One region of the Paraburkholderia sp. 31.1 genome, then DNA from elsewhere that is predicted to be linked to it. Evidence: predicted binding sites of a transcription regulator. Region 1 holds the regulator's gene; each other region holds the start of a gene.
What was found. The regulator LexA, encoded in region 1, represses DNA repair genes until DNA is damaged. The targets are predictions, from matches to a motif close to ACTGTATNNNNATACAGT.
Positions count from the first base shown of each region.

Region 2: F6X37_RS19255 (PA0069 family radical SAM protein) is a predicted target of LexA. The motif match lies at 2,742-2,759, and genes of this name have one in related genera.
Region 3: dinB (DNA polymerase IV) is a predicted target of LexA. The motif match lies at 2,967-2,984, and genes of this name have one in related genera.

Region 1 is NZ_VZQN01000046.1:5,904-16,051, forward strand. Features, by position in the region: gene F6X37_RS28940 (NADP(H)-dependent aldo-keto reductase) at 1-948, shown strand, start outside; gene F6X37_RS28945 (M20 family metallopeptidase) at 1,044-2,468, opposite strand; gene F6X37_RS28950 (LysR family transcriptional regulator) at 2,716-3,702, shown strand; gene F6X37_RS28955 (hypothetical protein) at 3,983-4,405, shown strand; gene F6X37_RS28960 (ABC transporter permease) at 4,499-5,326, opposite strand; gene nodI (nodulation factor ABC transporter ATP-binding protein NodI) at 5,346-6,260, opposite strand; gene F6X37_RS28970 (universal stress protein) at 6,681-7,148, shown strand; gene F6X37_RS28975 (DUF2939 domain-containing protein) at 7,266-7,883, opposite strand; gene F6X37_RS28980 (hypothetical protein) at 8,002-8,346, opposite strand; gene lexA (transcriptional repressor LexA) at 8,449-9,099, opposite strand; gene F6X37_RS28990 (sulfate ABC transporter substrate-binding protein) at 9,411-10,148, shown strand, end outside.
Region 2 is NZ_VZQN01000023.1:90,969-101,116, forward strand. Features, by position in the region: gene F6X37_RS19245 (PQQ-dependent sugar dehydrogenase) at 1-829, shown strand, start outside; gene F6X37_RS19250 (NINE protein) at 1,028-1,495, shown strand; gene F6X37_RS19255 (PA0069 family radical SAM protein) at 1,532-2,683, opposite strand; gene F6X37_RS19260 (Lrp/AsnC ligand binding domain-containing protein) at 2,829-3,317, opposite strand; gene F6X37_RS19265 (D-amino acid dehydrogenase) at 3,497-4,783, shown strand; gene F6X37_RS19270 (acyl-CoA dehydrogenase) at 4,933-6,723, opposite strand; gene F6X37_RS19275 (electron transfer flavoprotein subunit alpha/FixB family protein) at 6,822-7,769, opposite strand; gene F6X37_RS19280 (electron transfer flavoprotein subunit beta/FixA family protein) at 7,847-8,596, opposite strand; gene F6X37_RS19285 (MetQ/NlpA family ABC transporter substrate-binding protein) at 8,832-9,629, opposite strand; gene F6X37_RS19290 (methionine ABC transporter permease) at 9,678-10,148, opposite strand, start outside.
Region 3 is NZ_VZQN01000049.1:3,726-13,873, reverse strand. Features, by position in the region: gene F6X37_RS29820 (hypothetical protein) at 86-898, opposite strand; gene F6X37_RS29815 (hypothetical protein) at 1,725-2,543, opposite strand; gene dinB (DNA polymerase IV) at 3,102-4,247, shown strand; partial or broken gene F6X37_RS29805 (DNA polymerase IV) at 4,429-5,214, shown strand; gene F6X37_RS29800 (heavy metal sensor histidine kinase) at 5,181-6,653, opposite strand; gene F6X37_RS29795 (heavy metal response regulator transcription factor) at 6,650-7,336, opposite strand; gene F6X37_RS29790 (efflux transporter outer membrane subunit) at 7,443-9,029, opposite strand; gene F6X37_RS29785 (efflux RND transporter periplasmic adaptor subunit) at 9,029-10,148, opposite strand, start outside.

The sequences.
Region 1 (10,148 bases):
ATCGACTACGCGCTCGATCACGGCGTGAACCTGATCGATACCGCGGAAATGTATCCGGTGCCGCCGCGCGCCGAAACGCAAGGCTCGACGGAGCGCTACATCGGCACGTGGCTCGCGCAGCACAGGAGCGCGCGCGAGAAGATCGTGCTCGCCACCAAGATCGCGGGCCCCGCGCGTCAGCCGCACAATCCGCGTCATATTCGCGGCGAGGGCAACCAGTTCGATCGCAAGAACCTGACCGAGGCGCTCAACGACAGCCTCGAACGTCTGCAAACGGACTACGTCGATCTGTATCAGCTGCACTGGCCCGATCGCAGCACGATGACGTTCGGCCGTCCGTCGTATCCCTGGGTCGACGACGCGTACACGGTGCCGATCGAGGAAACGCTGACGGTACTCGCCGAATTCGTGAAGGCTGGCAAGGTGCGCCATATCGGCGTGTCGAACGAAACGCCGTGGGGCGTCGCGCAGTTTCTGCGCGCGGCCGAAAGACTCGGCTTGCCGCGCATCGTCAGCATCCAGAATCCGTACAGCCTGTTGAACCGCACGTACGAAGTGGGTCTGTCGGAGTACGCGCATCGCGACAACATCGGTCTGCTCGCGTATTCACCGCTCGCGTTCGGCTGGCTGTCGGGCAAGTACGAAGGCGGCGCGCGTCCTGCCGGCGCGCGCATCACGCTGTTCGAGCGCTTCCAGCGCTATAGCAAGCCGCAAGCCGTGCAGGCGACCACGCGTTACGTCGAGCTCGCGAAGCGCCACGGCATGACCCCCGCGCAATTCGCGCTCGCGTTCGTCAATAGCCGGCCGTTCGTGACCAGCAATCTGATCGGCGCGACCTCGCTCGAACAATTGAAGGAAAACATCGCCAGCGCGGACGTGAAGCTGTCGCCGGAAGTGCTGGCGGAAATCGACAGGCTGCACGAGCTGCAGCCGAATCCGGCGCCTTGATGTCGAGGTAAGCGCGACGCGCTTGCCGCGGTGGCCCCGGTCGATTGCCGGGGCGGCCGCGCAAGGCGCGGCGAATCACTCGGCGTCGGCCGAACTCAACCCGCGGCCTTTGCCGTATCCACCGTCTCGCGCTTCGCCGCAAGCGGCGAATTCTCGCCGAGATCCCAGAACAGTCCCGCCATCATCTGCAGGCCCTCGCGCACCACCGGAGCCAGAAGGTGCTCGTTCGGCGCATGCTGCGAGCAGGCCGGATAAGAATGCGGCACCCAGATCGTCGGCAGACCGAGCGTGTCGGCGAATGCCTCGTTCGGCAGCGTGCCGCCGAGATTCGGCAGCAGCGCGGTCTTCTTGCCGGTGGTCGCTTCGAGCGACGCGATCGCCCACGTGACCCACGGATCGTCGGGATCCAGCCGCGTGGCAGGCGCGCCGCGTTCGACGTCGATTTCGACCAGCTGAAAACCGTGCGCATCGAGATGCGCGCGCAGGTGCTCGCCGAGGTTTTCCCAATCGGTGCCGACCACGAAACGCAACTGGCAGACCGCGAACGCCGACGGCGGAATCGCGTTGACCGGGTTCTCCGGATTGCCCGCCTTGAAGGCCAGCACTTCGAAGCTGTTCCAGCCGAACACGCGCTCGGGCGCGGAAAGACCCGGCTCGCCCCAGTTATCATCGACGGTGGGGTCGCCCGGACCGTTGCCCACCGTGATGTCGGCAAGTGCGCGGCGCACGGCCTCGGGGATCGGCGGCGGACGCAGGCCGTCGACTGCGATCACGCCGCGCGCATCGACGAGACTCGCGAGCGCGTTGGCGAGCACCGTCGCCGGATTGCGCAGCAAGCCGCCCCAGTTGCCCGAGTGATGCGCGCCGTCGCGCAGGTTCAGCGACAGCCTGAAATTGACCGCGCCGCGCGAGCCGAGAAACACGGTCGGACAACGCGCTGCGAGACGCGGACCGTCGGAGGCGATCAGCACGTCGGCGGCGAGTTCGTCGCGATGCGCATGGCAGATCGCGTCGAGCCCCGGTGAGCCGGTTTCCTCACCCATCTCGATCAACAGCTTCGTGTTGAAGCCGAGTTTGCCGTCGCGCGCGGCGAGCGTACTCGCGAGCGCGGCGAGGTTGATCGAGTGCTGGCCTTTGTTGTCGGCGGTGCCGCGACCGAACCAGCGCTCGCCTTCCACGGTCACCGCCCACGGCGTCAGCGGCGCGCGCCACTGGCTGTCGTAGCCGCGCACGACGTCGCCGTGGCCGTAGATCAGCACGGTCGGCAGATGATCGCCTTCGTGACGGTTGGCGATCAGGAACGGACCGAAGCCATCGACCGGGTTATCGACGATGCGCGTGCTGAAGCCGAGGCGCTCCGCTTCGGGCTGGATTTCGTCGGTCAGATAGGACAGCAGCAGTGCGCTGCGATCGCTTTCCTGGCTTTCGGTGCGAAAACCGACGCGACGGTTCAGATCGGCGAGAAAAGCGCCGGATTCGAAGTGCCGGGTGGCAAGCTCGATGGCCTGGTTGCGGCTCATGTCGATGTCTCCGATGCGGGGGATGGGTGAAGGGGCGGAGGGCCGCGAGGCTCGATGCTCGGCGCGGCGTTCAGGCGAATCGTCTGCAACGTGATTGCGACCGATTCTAGAAGCGCGCCATTTTTGTCACAATGATCATGTTTCGAAGCTTGCCTTGCCGGAAAAGCAAAGCGTCGCGCGTCGGCTCGAACCGCGGCACCCGCCCACCCATGGCACCGTTGCAACTGATTCGATCGAGGCGTCCAGGATGGCACGTTCACTGCATGGCATCGCGTTGCGTTATTTCGTCGAAGTCGCGCGCGGCGGCTCGCTGAGCGACGCGTCCGAGCGGCTGCACGTCGCGGTATCGGCGATCAGCCGGCAAATCGTGCGGCTCGAAAGCGAGCTCGGCGTGACGCTGTTCGAGCGGCGTCCGCGCGGCATGGCACTGTCCGAGGCCGGTGAGCGGCTGCTTGCGTACGCGCAACGCAGCCTGCTCGAAGCCGAGCACGTGATGAAAGAGATTAGCGGCCTCGCGAGCTTGCACGGCAGCCGGATCAAGATCGCGACCGCCGAGGGTTTTGCGGTCGACTTCCTGCCCGCCGCGATTGCGGATTTCCGCGCCGAGCACCCCGGCATCGATTTCACGCTGACCGTGATGTCGCCGGCCGACGCCACTCGCCACGTGCGCGACGGCGACGTCGATATCGCGCTGTCGTTCAGCCTCGCGCCGGAGAAGGGCGTGAAGGTCGAGCACACCGAACGCGCGCCGGTGTTCGTGCTGCTGCGCGCCGATCATCCCCTTGCGGCGCGCGCGAAACTGTCGCTCGCCGAGGTGAGTCGCTATCCGCTCGTGTTGTCGGAGACGGGCACGACGATTCGCCAGTTGATCGACATCGCGTGCGCGCTCGAAGGCATCCTCCTCGAGCCGGACCTGATCTGCAACAACAGCGGCGCGAGTTATCGCTACGCGCAGCGGTCCGGAGCGATCATGTTCACGGGGCTGCTGTCGGTGCGCGACCGCTATGCCGACGACGGCTTCGTCGTGATTCCGCTCACCGACCCGCAGATGCGCCAGCGCAGCATCCAGGTGCAGACGATGGCGGGGCGCGAGTTGCCCCCGTCGGTGCGCACGTTTCGCGACCATCTGATCGCGCGGATCGCGGATGCGAAGCCGGTCGGGGCGCAGGCGTCGAAGCTCGCCGGTGGGGGACGCGGTAAACGTACGCCGCGGCGCCCGCGAGCCGATGCATGAAATGCGACACTTGCCACGCACTAAGCGGCAAATGTTCTCCCGGAATCCGAATCACGACCTAAACTGTGGTGGACGGCAAGGACGGCCCTGAGAAAACGACCCTGATGGTGCGCGCCACGATCAGGGGAAACGCGGAACAATGACAGTCGAACCGCGGACCTGCCGCCCAGCCCGTGATGCTGCGATGCACACAAGCGGCAATAGATGGACCCAAATAGAAACGCGGCGCGTCGTCCCGATGGCGCGTTGCCCACGACAGAGCGATAGGACCAACACAGCCATGGCGCAACAGAAAACCAATCCAAAACTCGAGCAGGCTCTCACGCGCGGTGATCTCGCGATCCGTCAGGCGAACTCGGCGCGAGCGACCGCCTTGTTGCGTGCGCTCGCCAAGATGATCGTCGATGCGTCGGCGACCATCGGCGTGGAAGCCTTCACGCTGATTCACGACGGCGACAAGATCTACGATCCCGCCGATGGTCTATGGCCACAGGCGCTGCTGATTTCGCTCGACGGTCCGGTCGAGGACGCCGATCCCGACGAATTGCGCACGGTGCGGCTGATCGCGGATGATCCGGTCACCGTGTTCCGGGTGGAATGGCAGCGCGCCGATGGCAAGATCGGGCGTCACGAGGGCGGCCCGTTCGCGACGGTCGCGTTCATCTCCGACGTCGACATTCCGTGGACCGATGACGAGGACTGAGCGCGCGCAACGATAGCAAACACGCCGTGCGACGGCCGACGCGGCGTCGTCTTGCGGCGGGTGCAGGCGCAACGCGCCGCCCGCGCGTTCGGCTTACTTCATCATGCGACGCCGAAACAGGATCGCCGACACGATGAAGCCGCCGACTGCATAAGCGGCCAGCACGCTCACATGGAGCGCCGCGTGCTCCATCGGCCGACCGAGCATCGCCGGGCGCATCAGATCGACCGCATTGGCGAGCGGCAGCGCGGCAGTCACCGCTTGCGCGGCGCCGGGCAGTTGCGAGATCGGAAAGAACACGCCGGAGAGCAGCAGCATCGGCGTGAGCACGAGCGTCTGATAGAACATGAAAAAGTCGTATGACGGCGCGAGCGCCGTCACGATCATCGCGAGGCTCGCGAACGCGAGACCGGCCAGCACGATGACCGGCAGCGCGAGCAGCATCGACGGAAAACTCGCATAGCCGAGCGCGCCCGCCACCAGCATGATCGCCACACCCGACAACACCGATTTGCTGGCGGCCCACACCACCTCGCCGAGCACGATATCGCCGAGCGTGAGCGGCGTATGCATGATCGCTTCCCACGTGCGCTGCACGTGCATGCGCGAAAAGCCCGAATACATCGACTCGAAGCTCGCCGACATCATCACGCTCGACGCCACCGTGCCCGCCGCGAGGAACGAGATATACGACACGCCGTCGACGTGCCCGACCATCAGCCCGAGCCCGAGGCCTAGACCGAACAGATAGATCATCGGATCGGCGAAGTTGCCGAACATCGACGCGATCGCGAGCTTTTTCCACACCAGGTAATTGCGGCGCCACACCGCGATCCAGTTCGTGGCATTGGCGGGGAAGGCACCGAACGGTTCTTGCGCCGATGGCGTGCCGTCGTGGGTTTCGTAAGTACGTGCGTCCATCAAGTGTCTCGCTATGGGTTCAGTCCTGCATTTCGCGACCGGTGAGCCGCAGAAACACATCCTCGAGATTCGCCGGCCGATGCAGATAGCGCAAATCGGCGCGCTGCTTGAGGCGCATATGCACGGGCTGCGCGTCGTTCACGTAACAGAACAGCGTCTCGCCGCTGATCTCGGTGCGCTCGGCGAGCGGCGCGAGTTCGTCGCGCAACGCAAACGGATCGGGGCCGTAGATCTCGATCACGTCGCAGCCGATTTCGGACTCGATCAACTCGCGCGGCGCGCCTTCGGCGATCTTGCGGCCTTCCTCGATCACGCACAGTCGATGACAGAGCCGTTCGGCTTCTTCCATGAAGTGCGTGGTCAGCAGGATGGTCTTGCCGCGCGCGAGCAGCGAGCGCAGCCGCTCCCAGATCAGATGGCGCGCTTGCGGATCGAGACCGGTGGTCGGCTCGTCCATGATCAGCACGTCGGGATCGTTGATCAGCGCACGCGCGAGCGTGAGGCGCCGCTTCATGCCGCCCGACAGTTCGCTCACGCGCGCGTCCGCCTTGTTCTCGAGGCGAGCGAATTCGAGCAGACCCGGCACCGCCGCGCGACACTGCGCGGCGCTCATACCGAAGTAGCGACCGAATACGAGCAGATTTTCGCGCACCGTGAAATCGGGATCGAGGTTGTCGAACTGCGGCACCACGCCGACGCGCGAGCGCGCGAGGCGCGCGCGGCCCGGGATCGGCTCGTCGCACAGCCGGATCGCGCCGGCGTCGGGCGCCGCAATGCCGAGCAGCATGCGCAATGTCGTGGTCTTACCGGCGCCGTTGGGGCCGAGCAGCCCGAAGCATTCGCCGGTGTTCACATGAAACGACAATCCGTCGACGACCGTTTTTTCGCCGTAGCTTTTCCTGACCTGATGGAATTCGATGGGGGCGGTGGGCATGGCTCGAGCAAGGTTCCGGAAAAAGACACAACGTATGCGCACGACACACAACATACCTGCGATGCACGCATTGCGCACGCGAAGCCGCTTACTCCAGGTATCGGATCGCTGATGCGAGCGGGTGTCCGGGAACGCGTCATGCGTGGGGTGCGATGCGCTCGTCGGTGTCGATTGGCGCCGCTGATTGGCGGTGCACGACTGGCACGTCAACAGGCCCGCAGTGTGTCGACGCAGCGTTCGCAAACGAAGTTTTGCAGTGCGGCATACGTGTGCAAACGCTGCGTCGGGTCGCCCAACGCTTGTGCAGACTGGATCGGCATGCACCGAGTATGCACTTAGCGTTTTCCATCCCTTGCAAGCCGAATTGCGGCGCACCATGATTGATTCAGACCGCGCTTTCCGCGCGAATGGAGAAAACAGATGGCGAGCTACCAGAAAATCCTGTTGTGCTACGACGGCTCGCGCGAAGGCCGGAAAGCCCTGCGTTGCGGTGCCGATCTGGCGTTGGAACTGAAGGCGGAAACGCATCTGCTGTCGGTCGTCGACATGCGTTCGAGCATCGCGCAGAGCGCGGGCCTGTTGACGGACGTCGCCTGCAGCAGCTTCGAAAAAACGGCCCGCGAGATTCTGCAGGAGGGCGTGAACTGGCTGACCGAGCGAGGCGTGAGCGCGCAAGGGCATTTCGCATTCGGTCATCCGATCGACGAGATCGCCAATCTTGCCAACGAGTTGCAGGTCGACCTCGTGGTGGTGGGTCATCGCTGCCGGACTGGTTTGTCGCGGTGGTGGATGGGGGCGGGCAACACGCCACTGCTCGACCGCGTGTCGTGCAGCATTCTGGTGGCGTGCTCGTCCGCGCAGGAGCAGCAGCAGGCGGCTGCGGCGTAATAGGCTAGTGAGGGACGCGAAGCCGCGCGCCCCGTCATCTAGCCCAGATGTGAATAGACCCTGTCGCGTGGCCGGCCCCGATGGCCAGCCACGCATCCCATCCGGCCAGGCTTCATCTCACTCGTTCAGATTGATCGCCGCGAGCTTCCACGTGACCAGACCTTCGCGACGAAAGATTGCCGAATAATTCGCGTTACCTTCGCCACGCCGGTACGTGATGACAAACTCGTTGAGACTGCGATAGCCGGCCGTGCTTTGACGCCCGGGCGGCGGTGCGCTTGCCTGCGTGGTGGTGTCGCCCGCGGCTGGTGCGGCCGGCGCTTCGCCGCCCGCGGCTGGCGGCGCGGACGGTTGCTCGCCCGGCGTGCCACGCGGCGGCATGCCGTTCAGCAGCGCCGCGACGCCGTCGGGTGTCGCATAGGCATCGACGAGCGGGCCGATCAGCGTCACGCCGATCACCGCGCCGATCGTGGCCATCTTGTTGCCGGCATCCGCCTCGAGCCGGCGTGTCAGCATGGCGCCCACCTGTTGCTTCAGGCTATCGCGTAGCGCGGGAAAGTCCACGTACTGATTGACGGTTTGCACGTCGCGCGCATCGGCGGCGCGTTTGAGATTGTTCACCGCGAGATACGGTGACGCATAAATAAAGCCCAGCGCGGCAATCACGATCACCACGATCAGCGTGATCAGCAGCGGCCGGGTGGCGCTGCCCTGTGTGCGTTTCCGAATTGGCATCGAATGGGACTCCACGTCAGTGATGATCAACGTCGAGCACGGCGAGGTCGGAACGATCCCATCCCACGCGAATCTCTGAACATCCGAAGTGCTTGTTGCATGCGTACTCAGGATTCGCTCAGGCTTCGAACACCGCGCCGTGCACGTTGGCTTCGTCGGCTATGCAGCGATCGATCATACGGCATACGGCGTCGACCGTGCCGACCATGATCAGTCGCGACGGTCCATGATAGACCCGCACCGGCGCGCGACGCGCGGGCTCGGCGATGTTCAGCGCCGAATTCAGCGACACGCGCGCGAACGCCGGCAACGACGACGGCAGACCGGAAGCTTCGGCAGCCGCGTCGAACAGCGACGGCGTGCGCGCAGCGGGCGCCTCGATTAGCGCGCAGGGCGTGAGCTTGCGCAGATGGCGCAGACGGCCGAACTGGCGAAAGGGCAACAGGCGGGCAAGGCGTTCCATGAGTCTCTCCAGGCGATTCGGCGTAGATGCGGGCGTAGATGCAGGCGTAAATGCGGCTTGGGTCGGACAAACCGGCGCAAGCGTTCTGGCGACAGCGAAAGATCAGAACTCGCTGGGGCGGATCAGCCCGACCGCGATCCCTTCGAGCGCGAAATCGGCGCTGCCGGTTTCCACGAAGATGTTGTCGTAATCGGGGTTTTCGGCGATCAGTTCAATGCCGTTCGGCCGGCGCTTCAGACGCTTGACCGTCACGTCGTCGCCAAGCCGCGCAATGATGATCTGGCCGTCCTTCGCTTCGGTGCGCTTTTGCACCGCGAGCAGGTCGCCGTCGAGAATGCCCGCGTCGCGCATCGACAGGCCGCGCACCTTCAGCAGGTAGTCGGGCTTGCTCGAGAACAGCGCCGGGTCACACGCGTAGTGCTGCGAGATATGTTCCTGCGCGAGGATCGGGCTACCCGCCGCGACCCGGCCGATCAGCGGCAACGACAACTGCATCAGGCCCGCATGCGGCAGGGTGAACTGATACGGCGCGTCCTCCTGCCCGGACAGCAGGCGGATGCCGCGCGACGCGCCGGCCGCGAGTTCGATCACGCCCTTGCGCGCCAGCGCGCGCAGATGCTCTTCCGCGGAATTGGCCGAGCTGAACCCGAGTTCGGCGGCAATTTCCGCGCGAGTGGGCGGAAAGCCGGTGCGTTCGATCGCGCGGCGGATCAGATCGAAAACCTGCTGCTGTCGTGCGGTGAGTTTTGTCATGGCCACTGTATGTATGAACAGGTGACTGTATTTTTATACAGTATTCGGCGCATTTCAAGCTTTACTTTAAGTTCGGCGCAAGGGCCACGCTGGGGCGTCGTTTATCGGCGACATGACGGCGTTGTCGGCGTCCCAACCGCCGGCGCATCTGTCGTTACCACTTTTGAGTATTAAAAAATGAAGAAACATTATTTTTAATAATGAAAGCGCTTCGATAGACTGGCCTCCGGTTGGCGCTCATGTGCACGTGACCGCGACGCAGAACAACACCAGACGCTCATCAGCGGACCATCACGCGGAGAAAAATTGAAATGAACCATCGGCATATGGGGCTTGCGGCTCGAACCGGAAAACTGATCGCGGCGCTCGCCGTCGGCGCGGCGGGTGCGTTCGGCATGTTGGGCGCAAGCGGCGTCGCGCACGCCGACACCACGCTGTTAAACGTGTCCTACGATCCGACGCGCGAGCTGTATCAGGACATCAATCAGGCATTCGGCAAGGAATGGAAGGCCAGGACCGGCGAAGCCGTCACCTTCAGGCAGTCGCACGGCGGCTCGGGCGCGCAGGCTCGCTCGGTGCTCGACGGACTGCAGGCCGACGTCGTGACGCTTGCGCTCGCCTATGACATCGACGCGCTCGCGAACAAGGGGCTCGTCGACAGGAACTGGCAAAAGCGTCTGCCGGACAACGCATCGCCGTACACGTCGACGATCGTGTTTCTGGTGCGCAAGGGCAACCCGAAGCACATCAAGGATTGGGACGATCTGGTGAAACCGGGCGTGTCGATCGTGACGCCGAATCCGAAGACCTCGGGCGGCGCGCGCTGGAACTACCTGGCCGCGTGGGCGTACGCCGAGCATCAACCGGGCGGCAACAACCAGAAGGCCAGGGAGTTCGTCGGCAAGCTGTACAGGAACGCCGGCGTGCTCGATTCGGGCGCGCGCGGCGCGACCACGAGCTTCGTGCAGCGCGGTATCGGCGACGTGCTGATCGCGTGGGAAAACGAGGCGTTCCTCGCGCTGAAGGAGTTTGGTCCGGACAAGTTCGAG
Region 2 (10,148 bases), on a different contig from region 1:
CGTCGCGTGGCGCGACGGCGCGCTGTATGTGTCGGCCGTGTCGAAAATCGTGCGCTTCGATGCGATCGACTCGCATCTGAACGATCCGCCGAAACCGGTCGTTGTCACCGACAAGCTGCCAACGGACACGCATCACGGCTGGAAATTCATCGCGTTCGGCCCGGATGGCAAGCTGTACGTGCCGCAAGGCGCGCCGTGCAACATTTGCCAGAGAGATCCGGACCGCTTTGCGATGATTGGCCGCATGAACCCGGACGGCAGCCACTACGAGGTCGTCGCGCGCGGCATCCGCAATTCGGTCGGCTTCGCGTGGCATCCGGTCACCCACGAACTCTGGTTCACCGACAACGGTCGCGACCTGCTCGGCGACGATATTCCGAGCGACAAGCTCAACCGCGCGCCGCATGTCGGCATGAACTTCGGCTTTCCGTACTGTCACGGCGGCGACACGCCCGACCCCGAGTTCGGCAAGGATCATCCGTGCAGCGAATTCACGCCGCCAGTGGTCAAGCTTGGCGCGCACGTGGCGGCGCTTGGCATGCGCTTCTACGACGGCCCGATGTTTCCAGCCGACTACCGCAACAATATCTTCATCGCCGAGCACGGCTCGTGGAACCGCAGCAAGAAGGTCGGCTACCGCGTCGTGCGCGTGATCACCGACCCTGACGGCAGCCACGCACGCCAGCAGGTCTTTGCCGAAGGCTGGCTGCAACCCGGCGAATCGGTCTGGGGCCGCCCCGCCGACGTGTTGCCGCTGCCAGACGGTTCGCTACTGATCAGCGACGATACCGCCGGCGCAATCTATCGCATCACGTATTCAGCGCCGTAACGCGCGGATGCACGCATGCCCGGCTGAACGGCTGCACTCACCTCGAGCCAGGTCCGGCGCATCTCGCCACCCCGCTTTCAGCCTGGGCGATCGTCCTCCACGTGACCACCCGCGCGCCGCAGGCGTAGAATGCGCGTCGGTCCGCGCCCCCGCGGCGCGCCGCTCCTTTCGACCGCCCGTCACTCTGCCCACGCGTTCATGCCCACCGCTGCCTCGACTTCCCCGCGCTTCAGATCCAAGACGCTCACCGCCGCGTTGGCGTTCCTGTTCGGCAGCCTCGGCGCCCACCGCTTCTATCTGTACGGCACCCGAGACATCTACGGCTGGGCACATCTACTCGGCACGCTGATCGGCATTCCCGGCGTGATGCTGCTGGTCGCGACCGAGCGCGCGTCGATCCTGGGCTGGGTGCTCGCGCCGTTCGGCGCGGTTTCGCTGTTTGCCGCGTTTCTGGCGGCGCTCGTCTACGGGCTGCGTCCTGATCAGAAATGGGATGCGCAATTCAACACCCACACGCAACGCAAAAGTCGCTCCGGCTGGACGGTCATTTTCGTCGTGATCTTTTCGCTGCTGATCGGTGCGTTTCTGCTGATGACCGGTCTCGCGCTCGCGTTCCAGACCTACTTCGAAAGTCAGGTCGAAGCGGCCAAAGCGATTTCGCAGTAATGCCCCCGTGGCGGGACCCGCAGACGTTCCTGCGCGCTAGAAAAGCCTCAGTTGCGGATTGTCGCGCGCCGGTGCGCTCACCTGCTCGGCGCGCGGCGGCTCGATCCGGCGGAAATGCGACATGTCGAGAATGCCGCGGTCGCGCCCGTTCAACCCTAACCGGCGCACGGCCTTGTGAAAGCGCTGCCTGAGCAGATCCGCCCATAAGCCCTCTCCCTTCATGCGGGTCGAGAACGAAGAATCGTAATCCTTGCCGCCTCGCATGTCGCGCACACGGCTCATCACGCGCTCGGCCCGATCCGGGAAATGTGCGCCCAGCCAATCCTTGAACAGCGGCGCGACCTCCCACGGCAGCCGCAGCACGATATAGCTCGCATTGCTGGCGCCCGCTTCGGCGCATGCTTCGAGCACGCGCTCCATATCCGGTTCGGTGACGAACGGGATCACCGGCGCGATGCTGACGCCGACCGGAATGCCCGCCTCGCTGAGCGTACGGATCGTGCGCAGCCGGCGCGACGGCGTGGCCGCGCGCGGTTCGAGCGTGCGCGCGATGTCGGCGTCCAGCGTGGTGATGGTGATCGCCGCCATGAATTGCCCGCGCTCGGCCATCGGCGCAAGCAGGTCGATGTCGCGCTCGATCAGCGATGATTTGGTGATCGCCGCGAACGGGTGGTTGCGCTCGCTGAGCACCTCGATCACACGACGCGTAAGACGCAAGTCACGTTCGGCCGGCTGCCATGCATCGGTGGCGACGCCGAGCGCGATCGGCTCGGGTACATAGGATTTCTTCGACAGTTCCCGCTCGAGCAGTTCGGGCGCGTTGATCTTTGCGTAGATGCGGCTTTCGAAATCGAGCCCGGGCGACAAACCCAGGTAGCTGTGCGTGGGCCGCGCGAAGCAATAGATGCAGCCGTGTTCGCAGCCCCGGTAAGGATTCAGCGACACATTGAACGGAATGTCCGGCGACGCATTGCGTGTGAGGATGGTTTTTGCGCGCTCCTCGAACACCTGCGTGCGCAGGACCTTCGGCTCCCCGTCTTCGTCGGCCGTCTGCCAGCCGTCGTGGACGGCTTCGCGCTGGTCGACTTCGTAGCGGCCTTGCAGGTTCGTGACCGCGCCGCGCCCCTTGCGAGGCGCCGGCGGCGCGATCGGAAATTCTGGAATGTCAGGGGTGTCGGGGTCATCCACGGCGGGCCACGCAAAGCAAACGCAAACAGGAAGCGCCAAAGGAAAGCGGCGCAAAACACCTGTATAAATATACAGTGTTTACGCCGTTTGTCGAGCACTTCGTTGGTCGCTTGATGCGCGTCCAACCCCGTCAGTGAACCGGCACCTACTCGCCCACCGCGATCGTCAGCGTCTCCTTGATTTCCTCCATCACCACATAGCTCTTCGACTGCACCGCGCCCGGCAGCTGCAGCAGGATATCGCCGAGCAACTTGCGGTAATCGGCCATTTCGCCGATGCGCGCCTTGATCAGATAGTCGAAATCGCCCGACACGAGGTGGCACTCGAGCACCTCGGGGATCTTCTGCACCTCGCGCCGGAACAGATCGAACATGTTGCCACTCTTGTGATCGAGCGTGATCTCGACGAACACGAGCAGCGCCGCGCCCAGCTCGGCCGGGTTCACGCGGGCGTAGTAGCCGGTGATCACGCCGTCGCGCTCCATCCGCTTGACGCGCTCGATGCACGGCGTCACCGATAGACCGACCTGCTCCGCCAGGTCCTTCATCGCCATACGGCCGTCCTGCTGCAGGAGCCGCAGGATCTTGTGATCGAGCTTGTCGAGAGCCCGCACGGGCTGGCGCTGGGTACGCATGGTGTTTTTTCTAAAAATGATGAAAATACAATAACAAAACCTGTCTCACTGTCAATAGTATAGCGGTTAACACTGGGCAAACGGCATTTCACCTCACGTTGCAGCTCGCCGAATCGAATCAGATCGAACCTCCGACGAGCGCCTTGCCCTCACTCAATTTTTGGATATCTGGAGCAGCTATGCGAGTCGTCGTTTTGGGCAGTGGCGTCGTCGGCGTGACGAGTGCGTATTACCTCGCGCGCGCCGGTCACGAAGTGACCGTTGTCGATCGCGAAGCCGGCCCGGCGCTCGAAACCAGTTTCGCCAACGCGGGCCAGATCTCGCCGGGCTACGCTTCGCCGTGGGCCGCCCCGGGCGTGCCGCTGAAGGCCGTCAAGTGGATGTTCCAGAAGCACGCGCCGCTAGCGATTCGCGTCGACGGCACCGCGTTCCAACTGCAATGGATGTGGCAGATGCTGCAGAACTGCACGGCGCCGCGCTATGCGGCGAACAAGGGCCGTATGGTGCGGCTGGCCGAATACAGCCGCGACTGCCTGCAGGCGTTGCGCGCCGACACCGGCATCGAGTACGAAGGCCGCACCGGCGGCACGCTACAGGTATTTCGCACGCAACAGCAGTTCGACGGCGCCGCGAAAGACATCGCCGTGCTGCAGGATGCCAACGTGCCATACGAGCTGCTGACGGCCGACGAACTCGCCAAGGCCGAACCAGCCCTCGCCGCGGTGTCGCACAAGCTCACCGGCGGCCTGCGCCTGCCCGGCGACGAAACCGGCGACTGCCAGATGTTCACGACGCGCCTCGCGGCGCTCGCCGAGGAACTGGGCGTCAAGTTCCGCTACAACACGTCGATCGACGCGCTCGCGATGGCGGGCGGCCGCATCGCCGGCGTGCAGTGCGGCAGCGAACTCGTGCGCGCGGATTCGTTCGTGGTCGCGCTCGGCTCGTATTCGACGCGCTTCCTCGATGGCATAGTGAAGATTCCGGTCTATCCGCTGAAGGGCTATTCGATCACCGCGCCGATCGTCGACGCGGCGGCCGCGCCGGTGTCGACCGTGCTCGATGAGACCTACAAGATCGCGATCACGCGCTTCGACGACCGGATCCGCGTCGGCGGGATGGCCGAGATCGTCGGCTTCGACAAATCGCTGCGCGAGGCGCGCCGCGAGACGCTCGAGCTTTCAGTGAATGACCTGTTCCCGGGCGGCGGCGACACGTCGAAGGCGACGTTCTGGAGCGGTCTGCGGCCGATGACGCCGGACGGCACGCCGATCGTCGGCCGCACGCCGGTGCCGAACCTGTTCCTGAACACCGGCCACGGCACGCTTGGCTGGACGATGTCGTGCGGCTCGGGCCAACTGCTCGCCGACTTGATGTCGGGCAAGCAGCCCGCGATTCGCGCGGACGATCTGTCGGTGCATCGCTATCTCGGCGAGACCGCGGGCGAGCATCGGCCGGCGTATGCGTGAGTTTGAGTGCGTGCGCTGACGCGGCCCTGGCCGCGGCGCAGGCCGCAACAAACTGCAGCCGGACAAACAAACGGCGCCTCGCGGGGCGCCGTTTGCATTTGTTTGCATTTCAATGTGCTGCCGCGATCGCGGCCGGCATCGAGGCATGCTCAGAACAGGTCTTCCGACAAAGCCAGCACGCCCTCGCCCCCCTTCGCGCTGACGATCGCCACTTCGAGCGCCGCCGCCTGCGGCAACACGTGCTCGGCGTAGAACCGCGCGGTCGCGATCTTCGCGTCATGAAACGCTGGGTCCTCGTCGCGCTTCGTCGCCGCGGCAAGCTGCGCACGCGCCATCTGCCAGCCGCCCAGCACGATGCCCGCGAGCTTCAGATAGGGCACGCTGCCCGCGAACACCGCATTCGGATCGCCCTTCGCATTGGCGACGATGAAATCGACGACCGCGCCAAGCTCGCGCTGGCCCTGCGCGAGCTGTGTGCGCATCGATGCGAACGCCGCGCCCTGCTGCGCGCCAAGCGCTTCAACCGTTTCGGCGACGCCAGCGAGCAGTTCCTTCGCGACCTTGCCGCCGTCGCGCAGCGTCTTGCGACCGATCAGGTCGTTGGCCTGGATCGCGGTCGTGCCTTCGTAAATCGGTAGAATGCGCGCGTCGCGGTAGTACTGGGCAGCGCCGGTTTCCTCGATGAAGCCCATGCCGCCATGCACCTGCACGCCGAGGCTCGTCACGTCGATCGACAGCTCCGTGCTCCAGCCCTTCACGATCGGCACGAGGTATTCGTAGATCGCCTGATGCTTCGCGCGCGTCGCATCGTCCGGATGACGATGCGCGATATCGCAGTGCGAGGCCGCGAGGTAGGCGAGCGCGCGCGACGCCTCGGTGAGGCTGCGCATCGTCGACAGCATGCGGCGCACGTCCGGGTGCTGGATGATCGCGACCGACTGCTTCGCGGAGCCGTCCACGGGACGGCTCTGCACGCGCTCTTTCGCATACGCGACCGCCTTCTGATATGCGCGATCCGAGATCGCGACACCTTGCATGCCGACCGCGAAACGGGCGGCGTTCATCATGATGAACATGTATTCGAGGCCACGATTCTCTTCGCCGATCAGCTGACCGAGCGCGCCGCCGTGATCGCCGAACTGCAGCACCGCGGTCGGGCTCGCCTTGATGCCGAGCTTGTGCTCGATCGACACGCAGTGAACGTCGTTGCGCTCACCGAGCGAACCGTCTTCGTTGACGAGAAACTTCGGCACAAGGAACAGCGAAATGCCTTTCACGCCATCGGGCGCGTTCGGCGTGCGTGCGAGCACCAGATGCACGATGTTCTTCGCCATGTCGTGCTCGCCCCACGTGATGAAAATCTTCGTGCCGAACAGCTTGAACGAACCGTCGGCCTGCGGCTCGGCGCGCGTGCGTACGAGCGCGAGATCGGAGCCGGCCTGCGGCTCGGTCAGGTTCATCGTACCGGTCCATTCGCCGGAAATCAGCTTGGGCACATAGGTCTGTTTTTGCGCTTCGCTGCCAGCGGTTAGCAGCGCTTCGATGGCGCCGTCGGTCAGCAACGGACACAGCGCAAAAGAGAGGTTCGACGCATTGAGCATTTCGATGCAAGGCGTCGCGATCAGCTTCGGCAGGCCCTGGCCTTCGTAGTCGAGCGGATGTTGCACGCCCTGCCAACCGCCTTCGGCAAACTGGCGGAAGGCTTCCCTGAAACCCGGCGTCGCAGTGACCACGCCATCCTTCCAGCTGCTCGGATTGCGATCGCCATCGACGTTCAGCGGCGCGAGCACTTCGCCGCATAGTTTCGCCGACTCGTCGAGCACGGCCTGCGCGGTGTCGAGGTTCGCGTCCTCGAAGCCGGGCAGCTTCGCGATGTCTTCGAGTCCGGCCAGTTCTTTCATCACGAACAGCATGTCCTTGATGGGCGCCGTATAGCTCATTTCGGTTCTCCTCCCTTGATATGAAAAAAGGGCGCGGGACTTGGTCGGTCCTGCGCCCTTCGCTTGCTTTCGGCGGTCTCTTTCAGGCGCCGCGGCGCTTAGCCGAGTTCGCTCACGAGTTCCGGCACGAGGGTGAACAGATCGCCAACCAAGCCGTAATCGGCCACGCTGAAAATCGGCGCTTCTTCGTCCTTGTTGATCGCGACGATGACTTTCGAGTCCTTCATGCCGGCCAGATGCTGGATCGCGCCCGAGATGCCGACTGCGACGTACAGTTGCGGTGCGACGATCTTGCCGGTCTGGCCGACCTGATAGTCGTTCGGCACGAACCCCGCGTCGACCGCCGCGCGCGATGCGCCGAGCGCCGCGTTCAGCTTGTCGGCCAGCGGCTCGAGCACCTTCATGTAGTTCTCGCCATTGCCCAGACCACGGCCACCCGACACGATGATCTTCGCGCTCGTCAGTTCCGGACGATCGAGCTTCGTCACTTCGCGGCTCACGAACTGCGCGAGGCCTGCGTCGGCTGCCGCTTCGATCCTCTCGACCGCTGCGCTGCCGCCTTCGGCCGCGACGGCATCAAAACCGGTCGAGCGCACGGTGATGACCTTGATCGGATCAGCCGATTGCACGATCGCGATTGCGTTGCCCGCGTAGATAGGACGCTCGAACGTGTCGGCGCTATCCACTGCCGTGATGTCGCTGATCTGCGCGACGTCGAGCTTCGCGGCGATACGCGGCGCAACATTCTTGCCGTAGGCGGTAGCCGGCGCGAGGATGTGCGTGTAGTGCTTCGCCGCATCTTGCACAAGCGTCAGGACCGTCGCTTCGACGTTTTCCGCGAGGCCTTCGGCCAGTTGCGGCGCATCGGCGAGCAGCACCTTGCTGACACCCGCGATCTTCGCGGCCGCATCGGCCGCGCCCTGCGCGTTATGTCCCGCGACCAGCACGTGAATATCGCCGCCGATCTTCTGTGCCGCTGCGATCGTGTTCAGCGTCGCGGCCTTGATCGACGCATTGTCGTGTTCTGCAATTACCAGGTTCGTCATTTGCTCTGTCTCCGTGTCGACTGGAGTTAGCGCTTTAGCGCTTACTCCAGTCCCATGCAACATAGTTGCCGTTCTACTTAAAGCACCTTCGCTTCGGTCTTCAGCTTCTCGACCAGCGTCTTCACGTCCGGCACCTTCACGCCGGCGGAGCGCTTCGGCGGCTCGGCGACTTTCAGCGTCTTCAGACGCGGCGTGACATCGACGCCGAGGTCTTCGGGCTTGACCGTTTCCAGCGGCTTTTTCTTCGCCTTCATGATGTTCGGCAGCGTTACGTAGCGCGGCTCGTTCAGGCGCAGATCGGTCGTGACCACGGCCGGCAGCGTCAGCGACAGCGTTTCCGCGCCGCCGTCCACTTCACGCGAGACCGTCGCCTTGCCGTCCGCCACGACAAGCTTCGACGCGAACGTCGCCTGCGGCAGATTCGCGAGCGCGGCGAGCATCTGGCCGGTCTGATTGGAGTCGTCGTCGATGGCCTGTTTGCCGAGGATCACCAGTTGCGGCTGCTCCCTGTCGACGAGCGCCTTGAGCAGCTTGGCGACGGCGAGCGGCTGCAGCTCTTCGTTCGATTCGATCAGGATCGCGCGATCCGCGCCGATGGCGAGCGCGGTGCGCAGCGTTTCCTGCGCCTGCGCAACACCGGCCGACACGGCGATCACTTCGGTCGCGACGCCCGCTTCCTTCAGACGCACCGCTTCTTCAACCGCGATTTCGTCGAACGGGTTCATCGACATTTTCACGTTCGCGATATCGACGCCCGTACCGTCCGATTTCACGCGGACCTTCACGTTGTAGTCGACCACTCTTTTCACTGGCACCAGAATTTTCATGCACACGCTCCAAAGTTACGAATACGTCAACCCGATGAACATTATAGCGACTGCCCTCATGACAGCCGTGTCGCGGGCGCTTTGCGGGAGGATATCGCTCCTCAGCGGCGTAACGGCAATATCGAACGATCGTTCTATTTTAATCTCCAAAAAACCCGGGAGACAACCCCGGGTTCCGACTCAGACCTCTAATTTCGCATTGCCGTCGTGTTCTGCGAGGTCCGCGGGCGTTGCATCACCAGGAGGTGATTACCGAGCCGCCGAATTTGCTGTCGACGAACTGCTTCACTTCCGGCGAGTGGTACGCCGCGACGAGCTTCGCGACCCACGGCCTGTTCTTGTCCGCTTCGCGAATCGCGATCACGTTCACGTAGGGACCTTTCCGGTCCTCGATCGCGATAGCGTCCTGCGTTGGCTTGAGGCCCGCTTCCATCGCGAAGTTGGTGTTGATCGCGGCGGCATCGACATCGCCCAGCGAACGCGGAATCTGCGCCGCGTCAAGCTCGACGATCTTTAGTTTCTTCGGATTGTCGACGATGTCGAGCGGCGTCGCCTTCAGGCCCGCCTCGGCGCGCAGCTTCAGCAAGCCCTGCTTCTGCAGCAACAGCAGCGCGCGGCCGCCGTTGGTCGGGTCGTTCGGCACGGCGATCTTCGCGCCCGGCTGCAGTTCGGCGAGCGACTTCACCTTCTTCGAGTAGATACCCATCGGGTACGTGACCGTATCGGCGATACGGATCAGCTTGTAGCCGCGATCCTTCACCTGCGCCTGCAGGTACGGGTCGTGCTGGTAGCTGTTCGCGTCCAGATCGCCGCCCGCGAGCGCCGCGTTCGGCTGCACGTAGTCGGAGAATTCGACGATCCTGATGTTCAGGCCGTTCTTCGCCGCGACCATCTTCACGACGTCCATGATCTGCGCGTGCGGGCCGCCGGTGACACCAACCTTGATCGTGTCTTCGGCATGCGCCGCGGTGGTGGCGAAGAGCGTTGCCGCGCCGAATGCGGCGGCCAGCTTGAGAATGAAGCGACGTTGCATGATCGACCTTTTCCGAATCTTTATTAGCGGGCTTCCGAACGCCCTTGTTTATTTGTGGCTCAGACGACGCACGAGCCAATCCCCAAACGACTGCACCAGTTGCACGAACACGATCAGTATCAGCACGACCGCGAGCATCACTTCTGGCAGGAAGCGCTGATAGCCGTAGCGGATGCCGAGGTCGCCAAGACCGCCGCCGCCGATCGCGCCGGCCATCGCCGAATAGCCGACCAGCGACACGAACGTGATCGTCAACCCGGCGACCACCCCCGGCAGCGATTCCGGCAACAGCACCTTGAAGACGATCTGGCTGGTGGTCGCGCCCATCGCCTGGGCCGCCTCGATGAGCCCGCGATCGACCTCGCGCAGCGCCGTTTCGACCAGACGCGCGATGAACGGCGCCGCGGCGATCGTCAGCGGCACGATCGCGGCCGCGGTGCCGATTGACGAACCGACGACCAGTCGCGTAAACGGAATCACCGCGACCAGCAGGATGATGAACGGCGTCGAGCGCACCGC
Region 3 (10,148 bases), on a different contig from region 1:
CCACCCTCGCCGAACACGCGTGCCCGAATGACTACGACGACGCCGTGCATGGCTGAGCCTTCGCGACGTCGCGAGCTGCTAGCCATCAAGCAGTGCTCCGCTTGAACACGTGATAAAAATTTCGGTGCGGTGTCGTGAATTCGAAATTTCTCTGCTTTACGTAGGCATCGAGCCAGGACTTGACGAACGCGAGCAGCGTGGCATCGACCACGAAGCCATCGCCATACTCCTTATACGGCGTGTCAAGCGCGTAGACTCCGGCGTTGGGATCGAAGAAATACAACGACCCACCGCGGCTACGATAGAACGCGATCGCATGCTTGCCTTGCGTGCATTCGACCTCGATGATGACCGCCCTGCCTTGGCGGAGGTTTTCCCCAGCTTCCGCAATGGTCTTGTCGTCAAGTCGGTTGACACCGCCGCCGGGCGCCGGTTCCTGTGCGATATGAATGTCGTCTTCCAAGTCTGCTTCTACGAGACCCAGTTCGCGGGCGACCGTGCTCACCGGTCTGCCGCTGTAAGCGTTTTGCGTCATCGCGGCAGCCACCATGGTATCTGCGTTGCGCGGACCGCTTTTACCCTTGTCGATCAAACTTGCGAGCGGGGAACCCGCCGGCGGCGAAATGCCTTGGCTCATGCGGCTGACTGGATTCAACGGATTGGCGAACCGCTTCGTCGTCGGGTTCAGCAACGGACCGTCCTTCTTCAGAATGCCGTTGGAGGTGGTCATCTTTTCCTTGACCCAGTTCAGCACGGCGCCCATACAAACACCGTTGGCCAGACTTTCCGAATAGTTGCTGCCCATCACGTCTCGATTGATCTTCTGAAAAGAGTCGCTCTGAGCAAACTTGTACTCACGGCGTGCATATTGGTTTAGCGCACTGAAGTCCATTCCCATTGTGTAACTTCCCTTCGGCTGAATGCGTGGCTGATCAAAAGCGGGGTGAGCGTCTCAAACAGCAGAACAACCGGTGCGCGCGTTTTATTCCTGTGCCGAGCGGATCTTGTCGGCTGCGTGACGTTCGGCGTCCGATGTTCACCAGCAGAGCGAGCGCGAGCGGCGATCAACGCGGCTCGGCGAAGCAAAGACAGTCGAACGCAACGTACGCGAACACCGCTGCTGCGATCAACCGCGAACGGCCGGTCAGCTCAAGCAGCTTCGTACCGGCTGTAGCGCAGGCTACTGTACGAAAGCCATGCCAGACCGGGCATCATCGCGGCGGCGACCGTAGGCCGATCGGACGTCGAATCGCGCCGCACGACGCCGCGTGTTCGCCCAGACGTGCCTGCAGTCAGCACGTGGCCGGCATGTCTCGATCGATGACGACGCCGTCGCCTCGGCGGCTCGCGAAGAACTCACGCGAATGCAGACATCCCCTCTTGACCACAAGGCAAACCAGCAAGCGGCGGGAGCCGGAGCGACGTCCGATAACGGCCGCCTGGGAGCGGTCGTTGAACTGTTTCTCATAGGCCGAAGTTGATCGGCTGAAGATGGGCCGATCTTTGCCGGCGACGCGATGCTCGCTATCATTCTTTCGGTTCCTCAGCGCAGTTCGAGTTGGGGCTTGGGCGCGGGGCCCCGAGAGAAAAGCAATCGGGCCCTGCACATGAAACCCGTCGACGACGGAGAGTCTTGCCATCCGCCTCAAGCGCCGAAACGTAGGGTGCGTCGATACGCGACTGCATGTGACGATCCGCTTCAACGTTTCATCGATGACTCGTGATCATCGGCGCTGGAAGGCGCGGTGGATGTCCGGGCTCGCTTCAAGAGCCAGCGCCAAAACATTCAAGGACTGACCAAGCAGAGCATCGTCGCGTTCCGAGCCTTCGACGAAGTCGGGCTGGCCGGCTCCACCGTCCTGATATTTCGCGCCGTGGGCGAGGTTGTTTCTGGTTCGACGGATCGCCAGGAACAGGTCCGCCGTGTTATTCACCGGGCCCATGTCTCGCCAGCCCAAAGAGCCCTCTTCAAGCTTGATCTGTTTCTTCGGCGGCCTGGCGATAAGATCGGGCGCGACGCCCCGAGCGACGACCTCTCTCAAAAAGGCCGGGCCGAGGTCCCGGGCAAAACCATCCCAATCAGGATCGACCCTCGTGTCGTCGCCCATCGCATATTTGCCGGAGCGTTTCAGCGCACACTCGAACCGAGAGAAGACAACGAAAAAGTCCGTTGCCAGCTTCGGCAGCTCTGCTTCCAATGCCTGTTCGATCAGATTCATGATCTTCCTAAGAGTGACTTCATCGGGGCAGCCCTGGATCAGCGTGGTGGCGCAGAGATCACGCTGACGGGCATGCCCAAGCTTTGCCCTTTGTCGACAAGAACTCGATCTCTTAATCGCGCAGCAAGAAGTCGATGCGGGATGAGGCGCCGACTGAGTTTGCATTAGCTCCTCGCGCTTGATGTCGCAAATATTGAAGATAGCGTCCAACTTGTCCTGCATATCGCGCTCATCACAGGTGACCAACGTTAAGGCGCGCAACGTGCTGATGATCGAGTTGCACCGCAAAGGTGTGAAGTGGCGGAGAATTTTCTCGATAGTCATGATCGCCGATACCGATCGAAGGTTGGCGACGCCGCCAGAGGTTCGATCGGTGAAACCAGCTTGTAATGAATGTTCACCACGAAACCGAATTGTGGGTCATCGGTTATCAGGAAGCCGGCGGGCGCCTCGTCATCCCATCTTAAGCTCGCAATCAAGCTGAAGATCGGAGGCGCCGCACCAAAACCTGCATCTCGGCGCGCGCTTAGCGTTCGGACGTCAAAGAGATCTGTCCGACGGGACATTTGCTTGCAATCAAGCACTGATCGCCGCTTCATGTCGGCCGCTAAGTAGCACACCTCCTTTGCAACCGGGTCGGACTTTGTCTCCTCCGTCGCCCACCCGAAAAGACATGAGGAAGCAGCCCAGCCCTCGCCGGAACTCCCCATTTATATTACAAAAACGGTGCCGCCACCTGACAAAAATACTGTATGGATGTACAGTTTAGGCATTTGATGGGGAGAACGCGATTTCTCAATGTTTCGATGTTCATCATCCGGGGCTCTGCGGAGCGCCGCGTTGGCCCAGCTAGACACTGAACGCTATTTTGAGTATCAAGGCATGCCAGATCATAGGCGCATAGCCCACATTGACATGGATGCATTCTTTGCGTCTTGTGAACTTTCGCAGTATCCAGAACTGCGAGGCCAAGCCATGGTGGTCGCGGGCCGTCGTTCGGATGCGCCCCGAACGAACGCGGACGGCACGCGTGAATTCTCGCGGTTACGCGACTATACGGGCAGAGGTGTATTGACGACTGCAACCTACGAAGCACGAGCGCTCGGAGTTCACTCTGGGATGCCGGCGATGAAGGCGGCCCGACTGGCGCCGAATGCCATTCTCCTTCCGGTGAACTTTGACCTGTACCGAACATACTCACGACTGTTCAAGGAAGCAGTTCGATCCGTAAGTCCTACAATCGAGGACGTGGGAATAGATGAGGTCTATGCCGATCTATCGTTCTTGAATGACGAATCGGAGCGAATTGCGCGGAACCTGAAATCCGCGGTCGTCGAGGCGACCAATCTGACCTGTTCGGTTGGAATTGCGCCAAATAAGCTCTTGGCAAAATTGTGTTCCGACATGGAAAAGCCAGACGGAATCACAATTTTGCGGCTTGAAGATTTGCAAGCAAGGATCTGGCCGATGGCTGCCGGAAAAATCAACGGTATTGGGCCGAAGGCCAACGCCAAGCTGACGTCTCTCGGGATAACGACGATCGGTGAAATTGCCGCATGCGGCGAGCAATGGCTGATCGAACAGTTCGGACGGAGCTATGGGTCATGGCTTCGCCAAGTTTCCCATGGGCTCGACGACAGGCCAGTGGTGACTCATAGCGAGCCTGTCTCGATGAGCCGAGAGACTACATTCGAGCAAGACCTGCACGCCGTACGGCACAAGCAGGAACTCGGTACCGCATTTACCCGTTTATGCGAGCAGGTGGCGCTAGATTTGCAGCGTAAAGGCTATCTCGCGCGAAGGATCGGGATCAAACTTCGCTTCAACGACTTTCAGACAGTAACGCGTGACGTCACTCTCCCAGATCCTGTTGCGGACGCTAAGGCACTGCGTCACGCGGCCACCCAATGCCTGAAACGGGTCGAACTTGTTAAATCCATCAGGCTACTGGGGGTCAAGGCGGGCGGCCTCCAACGTGCGGGAACGACGGCGAGCGAGGCGTCGTCGCAGTTCGAGTTGGATTTTTAATGCGCGTACCACCTTACCGAGCAAATGTATCCTAACTTACCAAAAACGACCAAAACAGGTAGGTTGGGCGACACTGAGCTTCTCAAATGTCTTTTTTAAGAAAAACGTGACTGATTGTTTTATACAAATCAGATAGTTACAACCAGAGCGTCCAGAGTTACCCCGCCCACGTTCGCCATACGAGATCTATATCGACCTGACCGACCTGGCGGGCGAACCGGCCGACATCGGCCGGCGCATCAAGGACGCCGTTCATCAGGCCACCGGTCTCACGTGTTCGATCTGCGTCGCGCCGAACAAGCTGCTCGCGAAGATCGGCTCCGAACTCGACAAGCCTGACGGCCTGACGATCCTGACGCCGGCCGATATACCGCTGCGCGTGTGGCCGCTGCAGGTACGCAAGGTCAACGGCATCGGCCCGAAGGCCGCGCAGAAGCTGACCACACTCGGCCTCGCGATGGTCGGCGATCTGGCCGCCGCCGACGCCGGGTTGTTGCAGGACAACTTCGGGCGCAGCTATTCCGCCTGGCTGATGCAGGTCGCGCAGGGTCACGACGAGCGGCCCTTGGTGGTCGAATCGGAGCCGAAGTCGATCAGCCGCGAGACCACGTTCGAGCGCGATCTGCATCCGCGCCACGATCGACCGGCGTTATCGAGCGCGTTTACGGGGCTGTGCGTGCGTGTCGCCGACGATCTCGTGCGCAAGGGTTACGTGGGCCGCACGATCGGCATCAAGCTGCGCTACGACGACTTCCACACCGTCACGCGCGACCTGACGCTCGACGAACCGACCGCCGACGCGAGCGAAATCTGCCGCGCGGCGACCGAATGTTTGCGACGCGTGGAGTTGAACCGCAAGCTGCGGCTATTGGGCGTGCGCATCAGCACGCTGACGTCGGCCAGCGAACAGGCGCTGAAGCCGCGCCTGCCGGTTCAGGCCGACTTGCCTTTCGCGAGCGACGAATAGGCGCTGTCGCCGGCGACGCCGGTCGCGTTCGCACGCATGGCCGGCACGTCGCCTGACGTGGAGAGCGCCGACGCCGCCACCGAAAACGAGAACGTGTTGACGCCGTTGGCGCTGTGCGCGGACACGGTGCCGCGATGCATCTCCGCGATCGCCTTCACGATCGCGAGCCCTAGCCCGTGGTTTTCGCGGCTATTGGTGCGCGAGACTTCCGCGCGATAGAAACGGTCGAACAGATGTTCGAGGACGTCCGGCGCGATCGGCTCGCCAGGATTTGCCACGGCGACGCGCACCTGGTCGCGCATCGGTCCTTTCCCGCGCGCGATCGTCACGCTGATCGACGCGCCCGGCTCGCAATGCTGGATCGCGTTCATCAGCAGGTTCGTGCACGCGCGGCCGAATAGCGACCGGTTCACGCGCGCGAACGCATCGCCGTGCAACTGCGCATGCACGCGCGCCTCTTCGAGCGGAATCTCCAGAAACTCGAGCGTATGCGCGAGTTCCGCCGCGAGCGACACCTCGACGAGCCCCGTCGCGCGTTCGCCCTGATCGGCGCGCGCGAGGAACAGCATGTCGTTGATGATCGTGCGCATCCGCTCGAATTCTTCGAGATTCGATTGCAGCGTGTGGCGCAGATCGTCGACCGAGCGGTTGCGCGTCAGCGCGACCTCGGTCTGGCCGATCAGGATCGTGACCGGCGTGCGCAGTTCATGCGCGACGTCCGCGTTGAACGATTCGAGCCGGCCGTAGGCGCCGTCGAGCCGTTCGAGCGCGCCGTTGAACGAGTTCGCGAGGTCGTTCAGTTCGAGCGGCAGCGACGCCGTATTGAGCCGCTGCGAGCGGTTGTTCGGGCTGACCGCCGATGCGTCGCGCGTCAGACGCGTGAGCGGTGCGAGACCGATGCGCGTGACCGAGTAGCTGAGCAGCAGCACCGCGAGACTGCCGAGCGCGGACAACGCCGCGAGCGCCGAGCCGAACACGCGCATCGTGCGCAGGTTCGGTGAATAGCTCGACGCGACCTGCAACTGCACCGGCGGCCGCGCGGCGTTGGCGGGCAAGCTCACCGTCGAGGTCAGCATGTCGGGGCCGCCGCCCGCCGGCGCGATGCGCGCATAGCCGCCCGGCCAGCTCTTCGTGACGGTGCCCTGCACCGGCGTGCCGAAGTGATAGCTCGGGTCCGCGCTCGTCACCGAGTACACGGTGCTGCCGTCGTGCGGCGTCATGTCGGTGAGTTTTTCGCGGCACATCCGCCATTTTTCGGGCGTCACCGCGTGATAGACGATGATGCGCGCGATCTGCGTGCGATCGTCGAGCGACTCGCGCAGATGATGTTCGAGCTGCGTGCGCAGCACCAGAAAGAGCCCCGTGCCGACGAGCGTAAACACGAACAGCGCGACCAGCGCGAACATCGACGCGAGACGGCGGGCAATCGAACGGTTCATGATGTCTCGGCCTCTTCGCGCACTTCGAGCACGTAGCCCATGCCGCGCACCGTGTGCAGCAGCTTCGACGGGAACGGGCCGTCGAGCTTCGCGCGCAGCCGCTTGATCGCGGTCTCGACGACGTTCGTGTGGCTGTCGAAGTTGACGTCCCACACGAGTTCGGTGATCGCGGTCTTCGACAGAATGTCGCCCTGACGGCGCGCGAGCACGCTGAGCAGTTGAAACTCTTTGGCGGTCAGGTCGAGGCGTACGCCGTCGCGCGTCGCGCGGCGGCCGATCAGATCGACGAACAGATCGCCGACGGAAATCAACGTGGACTCCTGCGAACGCGTGCGGCGCGCGAGCGCATGCAGACGCTCGACCAGTTCGAGGAACGAGAACGGTTTGGTCAGGTAGTCGTCCGCGCCTTCGCGCAGGCCGCGCACGCGGTCGTTCACGTGATCGCGCGCGGTCAGCATGATGACCGGCGTCGACTTGCGCATGCGCAGCGCCTTCAGCACGCTGAAGCCGTCGCGCTTAGGCAGCATCACGTCGAGGACGATCACGTCGTAATCGAATTCGGTGGCCAGATGCATGCCTTCCTCGCCGTCGAGCGCGACATCGACGACCCAGCCCTGCTCTGTCAAACCGGAGCGCAGGTAGTCCACCACCTTGTGCTCGTCTTCAACGATCAGCAATTTCATCCGCGTCCCCATGCCACGTTTGGCGGTCAACTGTCCATTATACGAAACGCCCCTAACGCCTCGCGCCGATCCCACTGCCTCGGCATGGAAGCTCTGCCGGGGCGATTCAGTGTGCAGGAGCCGGCATCTCCTTCTGCTGCGCGCCGCCGGCTGGCGCTTGCTGCGGCGATGCCGTAGCACTGGCGACGTTCGCTGTCGCGTTCGTACGGGTAGCCTCGTTCCCGGCCATTGCGCCACCTTGCCCGCCGCCCTCCCAGCCGCCGCCGAGCGCCTTCACGAGCGCCACCGACAGCGTCAACTGCTGGCCGTGAATCTGCACGTCCGTGCGCTCGCTGGTCAGCAGCGACTCCTGCGCGTCGATCACGTTCAGATACGCGACGAGGCCGCCCGAATAGCGATCGTTCGCGAGCGACAGCAGCCGCTGCGCGTCCTCGACCGCCTCGCGCGACTGCTTCGCCGCGCCGTCGAGCACCGACAGTCCTGTGATGCCGTCCTGTACCTGCTGGAACGCGCTCAGCACGGTCTGCCGATAATTCGCCTCGGTCGCCTTGTAGCCCGCGCTCGCGTACTGGACGTTGGCCGCGCGCCGGCCGCCGTCGAAGATCACTTGACCGACCGTCGCGCCGAGCGTCCACATCAGCGTCGGCGCGCTCAGCAGATTGGCGAACTCGGTGCTCTCCCAGCCGATGCCCGGCGTCAGCGTGAGGCTCGGGAAGAACGCCGCCTTGGCCACGCCGATCTGCGCGTTGGCCGCCGCCATCGCACGTTCCGCCGAGGCGACGTCGGGGCGCCTTTGCAGCACGTCGCTCGGCACGCCGAGCGGTACGGTCGGCGCCTTGATGTCGAGCACCTTCGGCTCGATCGCGAACTGCGGTGCCGGCACGCCGACCAGCGCGGCGATCGCATGCTCGAACTGCGCGCGCTGATTGAGCAGCAGTTGCGCCTGCACGCGCGTCGAATCGAGCTGCGATTTCTGCTGCAGCACGTCGAGGCCCGATACCGAACCGAGATCGTGCTCGGTGTTCACGTAGTCGAGCGCTTTCTGCTGCAGCTTCACCGACTGGTTCAGCACGTCGATCTCGCGGTCGAGCTCACGCAGCGAGAAGTAGTCGGTGGCGAGGTCGGTCGTCAGCACGAGGCGCGCGTTCGCGAGATCGTCCGCCGACTGTTCGGCCGACGCCTGCGCGCCCTCGACCTGACGACGGATGCGGCCGAACAGATCGGTGTCATAGCTGATCGTCGGCCCGAGCTGGAGGTTGTTCTGCACCGTCGATTCGGTCGGCGTCGCGTAGTTCGTCAGCGGCCGGTCGTGCGAAATACGGAAGCGCGAGGCCTGTGCGTTGAAATCGACTTCCGGCACGCGCTGCGCGCTGGTGTTCGCGAGCGTCGCCTTCGCCTGCTCGTAGTGCGCGCTCGCCGCGGCGAGCGTCTGGTTCTGCGCGAGTGCCTGGGTTTCGAGCGTCGCGAGCGTCGGGTCGGCGAAGCCCGTCCACCAGTCCGGCGCGATCGGCGCATGCGACGGCGCGGCGACGCGCCAGAACGAATCGGTGTGCCATTCGGGCGGCACTTCGGCCTGCGGCCGCTGATAGTCCGGGCCGACCGTGCACGCGGCGAGCAGCGCCGCGCCGGCGCACGCGCTCAGCGCGGTGAAGACAGTGCCACGCGTACGCGCCTGGCGTGAAGCCGCGAACATCACGACGCCCCCTTGCCGTTCTTCTGCAGCGGCTGCACCTGCACGTGATCGCCATCGGCAATCGAATCGCTCGGGTTGACGATGATGCGATCGCTCGGCGAGATACCGCGTTCGATTTCGAGCTGCTGTCCGAGGTCCACCGCGATCACGACCTTGCGCAGGCTCACGTTGCCCTTTGCATCGACGACCGCGAGGCGCGGACCCTCCGCGCGAAACAGCAGCGCGTTGCCTGGCACCGTGAGACGCGCATGCGCGGCGGCCGGCACCGCGACCTGCACGTACGCGCCGGGGCGCAGCTTGTCGTCGGGATTCGGCAGCGTCACTTCGATCTGCAACGAGCGCGTGGGTACGTCGATCGCGCCGGATATATGCGTGATCTTGCCGTTGAACTGCTGACCCGGCAGCTCGGCCTGCGTGACCACGACCTTCTGCCCGACCGCGACGTTCTGCGCGTAGGCCTGCGGCAACTGCACATAGACGCGCAACGGGTCCGATTGAGCAAGCGCGAACAACGCACGGCTCGTGCCGCTGCCCGCGTCGATCAGATCGCCGACGTCGACGTTGCGCTGCGTGACTACGCCGGTAAACGGCGCGACGATCCGCTTGAACGATTCGAGCTGCTGCAGACGCTTGACGTTCGCATCGGCGGCCGCGAGATTCGCGAGGTCCTGCGTGTAGGTGCTTTGCCGTTCGTCGAGCTCCTGTTGCGACACCGCATCGCGCTGGCGCAGCTGCTGCCAGCGTTCCAGCGAGCTCTTCGCGAGCGCGAGGCTCGAATTGATCTGCTGACGCTGTGCCAGAGCCTGCGCGAGTTCCTGGTCGATTTCCGGCGTATCGAGCTCGGCGAGCAGTTGCCCCTGCTTCACGTGGGTGCCGATGTCGGCGTACCAGTGCAACAGATAGCCGGTCGCGCGTGCATAGATCGGCGACTCGACATAGCCGCGCAGCGTGCCCGGCAGCAGCGTGTCGCCGCCGCCCTCGGTCTGGGTCGGCGTGACGACGTTCACGTACTGCGTGGCATTCTGCTGCGCGATCGCCGCGACTTCGCGGTTTTGCAGCACGTTCGCGATCACGGTGCGAAGTGTGCCTGCCACGAGCAGCACGAGCACGATCACGACG